Regions from separate parts of the Streptomyces sp. NPDC104761 genome, predicted to be linked through region 2. Evidence: riboswitches for the same ligand, from Rfam matches in the RefSeq annotation. Region 2 holds a riboswitch; each other region holds the start of a gene.

Region 1 (4,090 bases), on a different contig from region 2:
AGACCACCGGCTTCTCCGAGGTCCGCCGGGTGGCGAAGCCGGACGCGCCCGACGCCGAGGAGCGCGAGCGGGTCGAGGAGAGCGAGGCCGCCACACCCGCCGCGGGTCCGGTGGAGACCGGCGCCATCGCCCCGGTGCGCTTCCACTCCAGATACGCGCCTGGGATCTCCTCCAGGAAACGCGAGGGCGGGTTGTACGACGGCTGGCCCCAGGCGCTGCGCATCGCCGACCGCGTGAGGTACAGCCGCTCCCGCGCGCGCGTGATGCCGACGTAGGCGAGCCGCCGTTCCTCCTCCAGCTCCTTGGTCTGGCCGAGGGCGCGCATGTGCGGGAAGACGCCGTCCTCCATGCCGGTCAGGAACACCACCGGGAACTCGAGGCCCTTGGCGGTGTGCAGGGTCATCAGGGTGATGACGCCGTCGCCGTTCTCGTCCTCGTCGGGGATCTGATCGGAGTCGGCGACCAGGGCCACCCGCTCCAGGAAGTCGGCGAGGCCGCCGGACTGCTCGCCCTCGCCGGACTCCTGCTCGAACTCCAGGGCCACGGAGGCGAGTTCCTGGAGGTTCTCGATACGGGTCTCGTCCTGCGGGTCCGTGGAGTTCTGCAACTCGGCCAGGTATCCGGTGCGTTCGTAGATCGCCTCCAGGACTGTGGCGGGTCCGGCGCCGGACTCCACGACCGTACGGAGGTCCTCCATCAGCGTGTTGAACCGCTTGACCGCGTTCGCCGACCGCGCGGCCATGCCGTACGCCTCGTCGACCCGCTTGAGCGCCTGCGGGAAGCTGATCTTCTCGCGCTGCGCGAGGGCGTCGATCATCGCCTCCGCGCGGTCGCCGATGCCGCGCTTGGGGACGTTGAGGATGCGCCGGAGCGGGACGGAGTCCTCCGGGTTGGCCAGCACCCGCAGGTACGCCAGGACGTCCCGGACCTCCTTGCGCTCGTAGAAGCGGACGCCGCCGACCACCTTGTAGGGCAGGCCGACCCGGATGAAGATCTCCTCGAAGACACGGGACTGCGCGTTGGTGCGGTAGAAGACGGCGACATCGCCGGCCTTGGCCTCGCCCGCGTCCGTCAGACGGTCTATCTCCTCGGCGACGAACTGCGCCTCGTCGTGTTCGGTGTCGGCGACGTAGCCGGTGATCTGCGCGCCCGCGCCCGCGTTGGTCCACAGGTTCTTCGGGCGGCGGGACTCGTTGCGCTCGATGACCGCGTTGGCGGCGGAGAGGATCGTCTGGGTGGAGCGGTAGTTCTGCTCCAGGAGGATCGTCGTCGCGTTCGGGTAGTCCTCCTCGAACTGGAGGATGTTGCGGATCGTGGCGCCCCGGAAGGCGTAGATCGACTGGTCGGCGTCACCGACGACGCAGAGCTCGGCGGGGGGCAGGTCGTGCTCGCCGGGCGGGGTGTCCTCCTCGTGTGCGCCGGTGCCGACCAGCTCGCGCACGAGGGCGTACTGGGCGTGGTTGGTGTCCTGGTACTCGTCGACCAGGACGTGCCGGAAGCGGCGGCGGTAGTGCTCGGCGACGTCCGGGAAGGCGCGCAGCAGGTTGACCGTCGTCATGATCAGGTCGTCGAAGTCGAGGGCGTTCGCCTCGCGCAGCCGCGACTGGTAGAGGGCGTAGGCCTGGGCGAGGGTCTTCTCGAAACCGTCGGTGGCCCTGGCGGCGAAGTCCTCCTCGTCGACCAGCTCGTTCTTCAGGTTGCTGACCTGGGCGCTGAAGGACTTCGGCGGGTAGCGCTTGGGGTCGAGGTCCAGGTCACGGCAGACCAGGGCCATCAGGCGCTTGGAGTCGGCGGCGTCGTAGATCGAGAAGGAGGAGGTGAAGCCGAGCTTCTTGCTCTCCCGGCGCAGGATCCGCACGCAGGCGCTGTGGAAGGTCATCACCCACATCGCGTTCGCGCGCGGGCCGACGAGGTGCTCGACGCGCTCCTTCATCTCGCCCGCGGCCTTGTTGGTGAACGTGATCGCGAGGATCTGGCCCGGGTGCACCTGGCGCGCGCCGAGCAGGTGCGCGATGCGGTGGGTGAGCACGCGCGTCTTGCCGGAACCGGCGCCGGCCACGATGAGCAGCGGGGAGCCGGCGTGCACGACGGCGGCCCGCTGGTTGTCGTTCAGCCCCTCCAGGAGCGCGGCCGGGTCCAGGGCGGGGCGGGCGGCACCGTCGCGGTAGTAGGCGTCCCGGTCCGGGGGCACGTCGAACTTCCCGCCGAACAGATCGTCCGGAACCGACTCCGGAGCGTGTTCGTCCTCGGGCGGCGGCGGAGGTTCCTCGTCGTGGCCGCGGGGGGCCTGGAGGCTCGCCAGGAAGCTGTCGTCAAAGAGGCTGCTCATCGCTCTCCGAGTCTAGGGCGCCCCACCGACAACCGGCCGCCACCCCGAAAAGTCGCCAACGTGACCGAACGGATCCCCTCCGTCACAGCAGGTCGACGCGCGTCCCGCAGCCGCCGACCCCCACCCCGGACCTTTGTATACCTCCCGCCGGAACCTTTGGACCCATCCGGGCAAGTCGCCCATAACCTCCCCGATCGCCCCGCCTGAACGAGCGCAACGCCAAGGTCACGAAAATGTATCGGGCATATCGCACATCAAACTTCACAGAGACCACACGAGTTGGCTAGCGTGCCGGGCAGGCCGCACGACCCCCACCGGCGAACGTCGCCGGGCCGCACGGCCTCCGCCGAGTCCGGGGCGCCACCGCGCGTCCGGAGCCGGGGACCCACACCGATCCCGGGGTGAATCGGTCCCGACTCCCCTCCGGGGGACGGGCCGTAGGGCAACCCTTCCGAACCACCCGCCCGAACCCGACAGCTAACTCGGTAGGCGGAACACCGGAAGGAGTCGCCCCCGTTGGCGTCGCACCGCAAGTCCCGGCCGTCAGGAGCGCGCGCGGCAGGCATACGCACCCCCGCGCTGGCCACCGCGGCCCTCACCTCCATGGCCCTGTTCTCCCAGTCGGCCGAGGCCGCGCCCTCCGAGGACGGCAAGCCGAGCCTGGAGGAGGTCGAGAAGAAGGTCGACGCCCTCTACCGGCAGGCGGAGTCGGCGACCGAGAAGTACAACGCGGCCAAGGAGCGCACCGGCAGACAGCGCAAGCAGGTCGACGCCCTGCTCGACGACGTCGCCAGACGCACCGAACGGCTCAACAGGGCGCGTGAGGAACTGGGTTCGTTCGCCGCGGCCCAGTACCGCACCGGCGCGAGCGTTCCCGACACCGCGACCTTCCTGCTCGCGGACAGCCCCCAGGGCTACTTCGACCAGGACCAGCTGATGAGCCGCCTGACCTCGCGCCAGAAGAGCGCGGTCGACGACTACGTCACCGAGCAGTCCGCGACCATGAAGAAGCGGCAGGAGACCACCCGGAGCCTCGAGTCGCTCACCGGGACACAGGACGACCTCAGGACCGCCAAGGCCACCGTGCAGACGAAGCTGGCCTCCGCGCGGGAGCTGCTGTCGCAGCTGACGGCCACGGAGAAGGCCCGGCTGGCGGCGATCGAGAAGCGGCAGCAGGAGGAGGCGGCCCGCAAGGCGGCGGAGCTGGCGCAGCAGCAGGCCGCCGCTGCCGACCGGGAGGCCTCGTCGTCCGCGGCGTCCTCGGCGCCGGGCGGCTCCGCTTCCGGATCGGGTTCGGACTCCGGCCCGGACTCCGCCTACGCCACGAAGGCCGCCAAGGCGATCGCCTTCGCCCGCGCGCAGATCGGCAAGCCGTACGTCTGGGGTGCCACCGGACCCGGCTCCTACGACTGCTCGGGGCTCTCCCAGGCCGCCTGGAAGGCCGCGGGCGTCTCCCTGCCGCGCACCACCTACGACCAGGTGAACGCCGGCACCACCGTCTCCCTCGCCGACGCCCTCCCCGGCGATCTGGTCTTCTTCTACGACGACGTCAGCCACGTCGGCATCTACCTCGGCAACGGCATGATGATCCACGCCCCGAAGCCCGGCGCCTACGTCCGCGAGGAGTCGATCTACTACGGCGGCGAGTCGATCATCCACAGCGTGGTGCGCCCGGCCTGACCCCGCGGGGCGCCCGTCACCTCTCGGGCGCCCCCACCCGCTTCCCTCCGCCGGCCCGCACGCGCCACGGCGCCCGCCTGC
Region 2 (4,090 bases):
GTCCGGCTCCTGGCGGATCGCGGTCGCCCAACTTCCCGACGCGCGCGTGCAGATCACCGGCGGCGCCGGCTACGACGACTCGGGCCTGCTGATGCTGGCCGAGGGCGAGTCGTACACCAGCCCGGTCTTCGCCGGCCTGTGGACCGACGGCGGCTTCGGCGGGGCGAGCCGCGCCTGGCACGCCTACCAGCGGGCGCACGTCATCCCGGACGCCGACCAGGACCGGCCGGTGCTGTTCAACTCCTGGGAGGCCACCACCTTCGACATCTCCGAGGAGCAGCAGGCCACCCTCGCCCGCCGGGCCGCCGCGATCGGCGTCGAGCTGTTCGTGGTCGACGACGGCTGGTTCGGCGCCCGCACCAGCGACCGCGCCGGCCTCGGCGACTGGACGCCCAACCCCGACCGCTTCCCCAAGGGCCTCAAGCCCCTCGCCGACTACGTGCACGCCCTCGGCATGCAGTTCGGCATCTGGGTCGAGCCCGAGATGGTCAACCCGGACAGCGACCTGTACCGCGCCCACCCCGACTGGGTCCAGTACCAGCAGGGACGAAAGCGGACGGAACTCCGCAACCAGCTCGTCCTCAACCTCGCCCGCGAGGACGTCCAGGAATACCTCTGGGAGCAGCTCGACGCCCTGCTGTCCAGTGCCCCGATCGACTACGTCAAGTGGGACTTCAACCGCTGCTTCACGGACGCGGGCTGGCCCGGCGAGCCCTACCCGCAGCGTCTGTGGGTCGACCATGTGCGCGGCCTGTACGCCCTGCTCGACCGGATCCGCGCGGCCCACCCGAACGTCGCCATCGAGTCCTGCTCTGGCGGTGGCGGGCGGATCGACCTCGGGATCATGAGCCGTACCGACGAGGTGTGGACCTCCGACAACACCGACCCGCTGGACCGGCTCGCCATCCAGCACGGCTTCAGCCAGATCCACCCCGCCCGGGTCATGTCGGCCTGGGTCACCGACAGCCCGAACCACCAGCTCAACGGCCGGATCAGCAGCCTGCGCTTCCGGTTCGTCAGCTCCATGGCCGGCGCGCTCGGGGTCGGCGGCGACCTCTCGCGGTGGACCGAGGAGGAGCTGGCCGAGGCCGGGCGCTGGGTGGAACTCTACAAGGAGATCCGGCCCCAGGTGCAGCGCGGCGACCAGTTCCGGCTGCGGCCACCGGCCGGCGGGCTCAGCGCGGTGCAGTACACCCTCGGCGACGAGACCGTCGTCCTGGCCTGGCTGCAGGCGCAGAGCTACGGCGAGCCGGCGCCGGCGCTGCGGCTGCAGGGGCTCGACCCGACCGCGTCGTACGAATGCCGCGAAACGGGCGAAGTGCATCGAGGTGCCGTGCTGTTGCACCACGGGCTGCGTACCGGGCTGAAGGGTGACCTGGATGCGGCGGTCTTCCGGCTCCGCCGGGTCTGACGCATCTGCCCGAATTGGCGCCTTCGTCATAACTTGCCATGGAATAAGCGGACGTGGTGTGACGTGCGTGAGGAGCGTCATATTCGTGACCGTCCGTCGCGCGTCATGCTCACGTAATCCTGATGTTCCGCAAGCGAATTGGAAATCCGACGGGGGCCGGAATTCACGGAGGGTGACCGGAACGTCCCTTTATGGATCACGTCGGGACCGGACGGCCGGAACCGGGTGCTTGTCCATGTCCGTCCCCCTCGCTTACGTTCGCCGCACATCCGGTCGGAACGCCGAATCCTGCCGCCGCCCGGAGTCCCCACACACACTCACCCGTGCCCGGCAGGAGCGGGGGACCCACCAGGTATGACCGCCTGTTCCGGTTCCCGGGACGGCTCGGGGTGCAGCCACCTCCTCCGGTGTGGCCGGGCAGCTCCAGCCCGAACCCGACAGCTCACCTCGCAGGCGCAGGAGAGGAATGCGCCATGCCCGCGAAGGGTAAGCACCGCCGTCCCAAGTCCCAGCGTCTCACCCGTTCGATGGCCGTCGCCGGAACCGGTGGCGCCGCGCTGGCCCTGCCGCTCATGGGGGCCACCGGCGCCCACGCGACCACCACGCAGTCCCTTTCCGGAAAGGCCGCCCAGTCGCTTCCCGTGGCCGAGAGGGCCGCGGTGAAGGAGGCGCCCGCACGGAATTCCGGCGCCGCGCATTCCGCGCGGCGGATCTACACGGTGGTGCCCGGCGACTACCTCTCGAAGATCGCCCGTGACCAGAACGTCCGCGGTGGCTGGCACCGGCTCTACGCCGACAACCGGCAGGCAGTGGGCGGCAATCCCTCGCTGATCCACCCCGGCCTCAAGCTCACCCTCGGCGGCCGGCACGCCGCGCCGACGGACTCCGGCTCCCGTCCCGAGGCGCAGTGGAGTCCGCGGTCGTCCGCCTCGTCCTCGGCGTCGTCCTCGGCGTCGTCCTCGTCCTCGGACGCCTCGGACATCGCGGGCGGTGCGGCCACGACCGTCGCCGGCTTCACCCTCCCGGTCGCCGGTGGCACCATCGGCACCGGCTACCACGTGGCCGGCAGCATGTGGTCCAGCGGTTACCACACGGGCGTCGACTTCGTCGTCCCGACCGGCACCCCGGTCAAGGCCGTCGGCGCCGGTACCGTCGTCACGGCCGGCTGGGGCGGCGCCTACGGCAACCAGGTCGTCATCCGGCTCGCCGACGGCTACTACGCGCAGTTCGGCCACCTCTCCGCCCTGTCCGTCTCGGTCGGCCAGACGGTGACCGCGGGTCAGCAGATCGGCCTCTCCGGCGCGACCGGCAACGTGACCGGCCCGCACCTCCACTTCGAGATCCGCACCACCCCCGACTACGGCTCGGACGTGGACCCGGTCGCCTACCTCCGCTCCAAGAGCGTCACCGTCGGCTGACCCTGCAGGCGCCGACCTCCGGCATTCCGGGGCCGCCCCACACGCGGTCCCGGAATCAGGATCGACGTCAACACCGCTGGTCAGGGACTTATTCCAAGATTGGCAAAGTATTTAGCAGTGTCTTATCTCACCGAGCGTCAACCCCTTATTACGGTCGCGTAGGTCACAGCCGAAGGTGAATCATGGCCCGACGTGGGAGACGATTCGAAGAGTGACAATGCATCAGTGATCGGGTCGTACGCAGCGGTGGGGGACAGCTTCACCGAGGGCGTGGGAGACCCCGGCCCCGACGGGGCGTTCGTCGGCTGGGCCGACCGGTTCGCGGTACTGCTGTCCGACCGGCGGCCCGAGGGCGACTTCAGCTACACCAACCTCGCCGTACGCGGGAAACTGCTCGACCAGATCGTGGCGGACCAGGTGCCGCAGGCCCTGGAACTCGCCCCGGACCTGGTCTCCTTCTGCGCGGGCGGCAACGACATCATCCGCCCCGGCACCGACCCCGACGAGGTGGCCGAGCGGTTCGAGCGGGCCGTGGCCCGGCTGACCGAGGCCGTCGGCACGGTGCTCGTGACCACCGGCTTCGACACCCGGGGCGTGCCCGTCCTGAAGCACCTGCGCGGCAAGATCGCCACATACAACGGACATGTCCGGGCCATCGCCGACCGGTACGGCTGCCCGGTCCTCGACCTGTGGTCCCTCAAGAGCGTGCAGGACCGGCGGGCCTGGGACGGCGACCGCCTGCACCTGTCTCCCGAGGGGCACACGCGCGTGGCGCTGCGCGCCGGTCAGGTGCTCGGCATCGAGGTGCCGGCCGACCCCGACCAGGCATGGCCCCCGCTGCCGCCCCGCGGCACCCTGGAGGTCCGCCGCGACGACGTGCACTGGGCCCGCGAGTACCTGGTCCCCTGGATCGGGCGCCGGCTGCGCGGCGAGTCGTCCGGCGACCACGTGACGGCCAAGGGTGCGCTCTCCCCGGACGACATCAAGATGCGGATCGCTTCCGTGGCCTGAGGCGGAGCGGGCGGGTAGGGGGTGGCCGCACTGCGGGCCGCCCCTTACTGCCGCTCGGGCAGCCCCAGTTCGCGCGCCAGCGCCTCGTCGGCCCAGGCCTGGGCCCTGGCCCGGGGTACGGCGCCGGGGTACGAGGTCAGCTGGACGGCGAGCCCGTCGAGCAGCGCGGTCAGCCGCAGCGCCGCCGCCGCGGGGTCGGGGCACCGGAACTCACCCGCCGCCACCCCCTCGGCGATGACCTCGGCGATGG
Region 3 (4,090 bases), on a different contig from region 2:
CGGACCACACCCGGCTGCGGCGGCTGGTGAGCAAGGCGTTCACACCGCGCCGGGTGGCCGAGTTCGCGCCGCGGGTGCGGGAGCTGACCGACCGGCTCATCGACGGGTTCGCGGAGCGGGGCGAGGCCGACCTCATCCACGAGTTCGCCTTTCCGCTCCCCATCTACGCCATCTGCGACCTGCTCGGCGTCCCGCCCGGGGACCAGGACGACTTCCGGGACTGGGCGGGGATGATGATCCGGCACGGGGGCGGGCCGCGGGGCGGGGTCGCGCGGTCCGTGAAGAAGATGCGCGGGTATCTGGCCGAGCTGATCCACCGGAAGCGGGAGGCGCTGTCCGCCGAGGCCGGTCCCGGCGAGGACCTCATCTCGGGGCTCATCCGGGCCTCGGACCACGGTGAGCACCTCACCGAGAACGAGGCCGCGGCCATGGCCTTCATTTTGCTGTTCGCCGGTTTCGAGACCACCGTCAACCTCATCGGCAACGGCACGTACGCGCTGCTCACCCACCCCGGGCAGCGGGCCCGGCTGCAGGATTCCCTGGCCGCCGGCGAGCGCGGGCTGCTGGAGACCGCTGTCGAGGAACTGCTCCGCTACGACGGACCGGTGGAGCTGGCCACCTGGCGGTTCGCCACCGAGCCGGTCGCGATCGGCGGGCAGCACATCGCGCCCGGTGACCCGGTCCTCGTTGTCCTGGCCGCGGCGGACCGGGACCCGGAGCGGTTCGCCGAGCCGGACACCCTCGACCTCTCCCGGCGGGACAACCAGCACCTCGGCTACGGCCACGGCATCCACTACTGCCTCGGCGCTCCGCTCGCCCGCCTGGAGGGACAGACCGCGCTCGCCGGTCTCCTCACCCGCCTTCCGGACCTGCGACTGGCCGTCGACGACGGGGAGTTGCGGTGGCGCGGCGGACTCATCATGCGCGGACTGCGTACTCTCCCGGTGGAGTTCACGCCCACCGGTCGGTGAGCCCTCGCCGGGCCCTCGCCGGGCCCGCGGCGAGCCTTCGCCGAAGCCACCACCGGCCCGTACGGGCAAAAGGTGACCGGCGTTCAAGTCTGTGATCTTCACGTGATCTGCGCGGCATTAACTTGTGACAAGTGATCGTCTGCCGATACGTTCACCCATCAGCGCGGCGCCCTCGCGGGACCCGCCGCGCTGGTCACCGCTGTCGCTCGAAAGGTTTCCGCATGCTCTCCGGGAACGGTCGTCACCGTCGCCCCCGCCAGGCTCCGGCACTCCTCGTCGCGGCCGGGGTGACCGGCTCCGCCATCGCCATCCCGCTCCTCGGCGCGGTGAACGCCAGCGCGGCCGACGGCTCTACCTGGGACCACGTGGCCGAGTGCGAGAGCGGCGGCTCCTGGAGCGCCGACAACGGCACGGGCTACTACGGCGGTCTTCAGATCTCCCTGGAGGACTGGAGCAAGTACGGGGGCCAGGAGTACGCCTCCACGCCGGACCAGGCGAGCCGTTCGCAGCAGATCGCGGTCGCCGAGAAGATGCTCGCCGACCAGGGCACCAAAGCCTGGCGGACCTGCGCCCTGCTCGCCGGACTCTCGTCCGACGACGCCTCGGTGAACGTCGACACGGGCCTGGGCAGCTCGGGTGGTTCGTCTGGTTCATCCGACTCGTCCGACTCATCGGACTCGTCCTCCGGGCTGTCCGACTCATCCTCTTCCTCCGGTTCTGACGCCTCTTCGGGCACTACGGACTCCGGGGGCGGCTCCGTCACCCCCTCCCCGGGTTCGAGCGCCGGCGGCGACTCCAAGGCTGACGCCTCCGGCAAATCCAGCAAGACGGACAAGTCGGAAACCTCCGACTCCGATTCCGGCTCCGCTGCGCCGAAGGCCAGTGAGAGTCCTGTCACCTCCGGGGCTGACGACTCGGACAAATCGTGGCAGACCGGGGGGTCTTGGAGTCTGGTGGACACGGGAGCCGTCGGTGGCGGCGGTAAGCACCGCGGCGGTTCGGCGGACGAAAGCGTGACAAACGGTCAGAATGTCACCTCCTCCGGCCGGCACGCCTCCGGCGACGGCGGCACCTACGTCGTCCGCGACGGCGACACCCTCGCCTCCATCGCCGACTCCCTTGGTCTGGACGGCGGGTGGCGCGCGCTCTATGACGTGAACAAGGCCGACATCGGCTCCGACCCGAATGCCATCACCCCCGGTCAGACCCTGAAACTCGGCACCGAATAGGACGAAAGGCGGCGGGAGTTGACGCCCTGCTTCGAGCTGAATGTCCGTTTTGGTGAGAGTGTGGGATGAGTCTCAGAAGCCCTGATCATCTTTGAAATTCACCTGATGGCCTGTTTACGGTCGAGGCCGCTCGTCACCACGAGCCCCGGCCGTCGCAACGCCGAGTCCTGCCAGCGGCTGCCCGGGAACAGTCGTCGCGTCATGCGCCGTAGGCAGGAGCGGGGGACCCAAGGTAAGTGCCGGGACCGGTGGTTGAGACCGCCGATCCGGCTCGGGGTGAAGCCGCGCACCGACACACGGGTGTGCGGCCGGGCAACTCAACCGGCCCGAACCCGACAGCTCACCTCGCAGGCGTCGGTGAGGGGATCGATCCATGCTGTTCTCCGGCAAGGGCAAGCACCGTCGTCCGTCCAAGGCCGTCCGCGCCATCGCTGTCGCCGGTGTCACCGGCGTCGCCGTCGCCGCCCCGCTGATGGCGGCCGGCAGCGCCTCCGCCGCCACCGCCTCCGAGTGGGACGCCGTCGCCCAGTGCGAGTCCGGCGGCAACTGGGCCATCAACACCGGCAACGGCTACTACGGCGGTCTGCAGTTCTCCGCCTCCACCTGGGCCGCGTACGGCGGCACGCAGTACGCCGCGCAGGCCAACCAGGCCACCAAGGCGCAGCAGATCCAGATCGCCGAGAAGGTCCTCGCCGCGCAGGGCAAGGGTGCCTGGCCGGTCTGCGGCACGGGTCTGTCCGGCGCCACCTACAGCGGCAGCAGCACCGGCTCCTCCAGCTCCTCGTCGAGCAGCAGCGCCGGCACGAGCACCCGGTCGACCGACACCCAGGCCGCCTCCCGCTCCGCCGAGCGCCCGGCCGCCAAGAAGACCGTCACCACCCCGACCGGCAAGAAGGTCAAGAAGGGCGACGGCGAGTACAAGGTCGTCAAGGGCGACACCCTCAGCTCGATCGCCGCGAAGCACAAGGTCAAGGGCGGCTGGCAGGCGCTGTTCAAGCTGAACAAGGACATCGTCGAGGACGCCGACTTCATCTACCCGGGCCAGCAGCTGCACCTGAAGTAGGGCGCCTGACGCAGCCCGCGGGGCGGCCGCCGAAAGTACCAAGCGGTGCCCAGCTGAACCACAGCTCCCCCACAGCCGTGGTCCCCATAGTGGAGACCACGTGAGGGCCACCCCCGTCCCCCACGAACCCCGCTCCGGTGCGTTTTCCCCCGAACGCACCGGAGCGGGGTTTCTCTTTGCCGCCGCCCGCCGCCCGCCGCCCGCCGCCCGCCGCCCGCCGCCCGCCACCCGCCGCCCTGTGGTCCCCGTCGCCCCGGCGTCCCCTTCTTGGTCCGCTCTTCTCCCGTTCTTCATCGGACCCCCCTTTGTTCCGCACGTGAACAATGAGTACCGTCTGTGTGTCCACGGGCCGGTCGGTCGTGCCGGCCGACGGCCCCGGGACGGTTAGGCTCTAGTCGCAAGGCTGAGCAAGGGCCGACGAGGCCCGCGTGCGCCCCGCACAACCAGCGTCACATCCCAAGAAGGAGATGCTCGTGCCGTCCATCGACGTCGTCGTAGCCCGGGAAATCCTGGACTCCCGAGGCAACCCCACGGTCGAGGTCGAGGTCGGCCTCGACGACGGCAGCACGGGTCGTGCCGCCGTCCCGTCCGGCGCCTCCACCGGTGCCTTCGAGGCCATCGAGCTTCGTGACGGCGACCCCAACCGCTACCAGGGCAAGGGCGTCGAGAAGGCCGTCCTCGCCGTCATCGAGCAGATCGGCCCGGAGCTCGTCGGCTACGACGCCACCGAGCAGCGCCTGATCGACCAGGCGATGTTCGACCTGGACGCCACCGACAACAAGGGCTCGCTCGGCGCCAACGCCATCCTCGGCGTCTCCCTCGCCGTC

The links. A riboswitch is a leader RNA that binds a small molecule or an ion and turns the genes downstream of it on or off. The one in region 2 is predicted to bind cyclic di-AMP.
Region 1: another riboswitch for cyclic di-AMP. It lies ahead of ACZ63F_RS15895 (C40 family peptidase); the one in region 2 lies ahead of ACZ63F_RS31560 (M23 family metallopeptidase).
Region 3: another riboswitch for cyclic di-AMP. It lies ahead of ACZ63F_RS07075 (transglycosylase family protein); the one in region 2 lies ahead of ACZ63F_RS31560 (M23 family metallopeptidase).

The regions. Positions count from the first base shown of each region.
Region 1 covers NZ_JBVJNZ010000005.1:95,166-99,255, forward strand. The annotation lists gene pcrA (DNA helicase PcrA) at 1-2,329, opposite strand, end outside; cyclic di-AMP (ydaO/yuaA leader) riboswitch at 2,664-2,837, shown strand; gene ACZ63F_RS15895 (C40 family peptidase) at 2,846-4,009, shown strand.
Region 2 covers NZ_JBVJNZ010000013.1:234,907-238,996, forward strand. The annotation lists gene ACZ63F_RS31555 (alpha-galactosidase) at 1-1,411, shown strand, start outside; cyclic di-AMP (ydaO/yuaA leader) riboswitch at 1,720-1,880, shown strand; gene ACZ63F_RS31560 (M23 family metallopeptidase) at 1,885-2,829, shown strand; gene ACZ63F_RS31565 (SGNH/GDSL hydrolase family protein) at 3,055-3,840, shown strand; gene ACZ63F_RS31570 (TetR/AcrR family transcriptional regulator) at 3,885-4,090, opposite strand, start outside.
Region 3 covers NZ_JBVJNZ010000002.1:109,754-113,843, reverse strand. The annotation lists gene ACZ63F_RS07085 (cytochrome P450 family protein) at 1-971, shown strand, start outside; gene ACZ63F_RS07080 (transglycosylase family protein) at 1,193-2,200, shown strand; cyclic di-AMP (ydaO/yuaA leader) riboswitch at 2,395-2,569, shown strand; gene ACZ63F_RS07075 (transglycosylase family protein) at 2,574-3,263, shown strand; gene eno (phosphopyruvate hydratase) at 3,731-4,090, shown strand, end outside.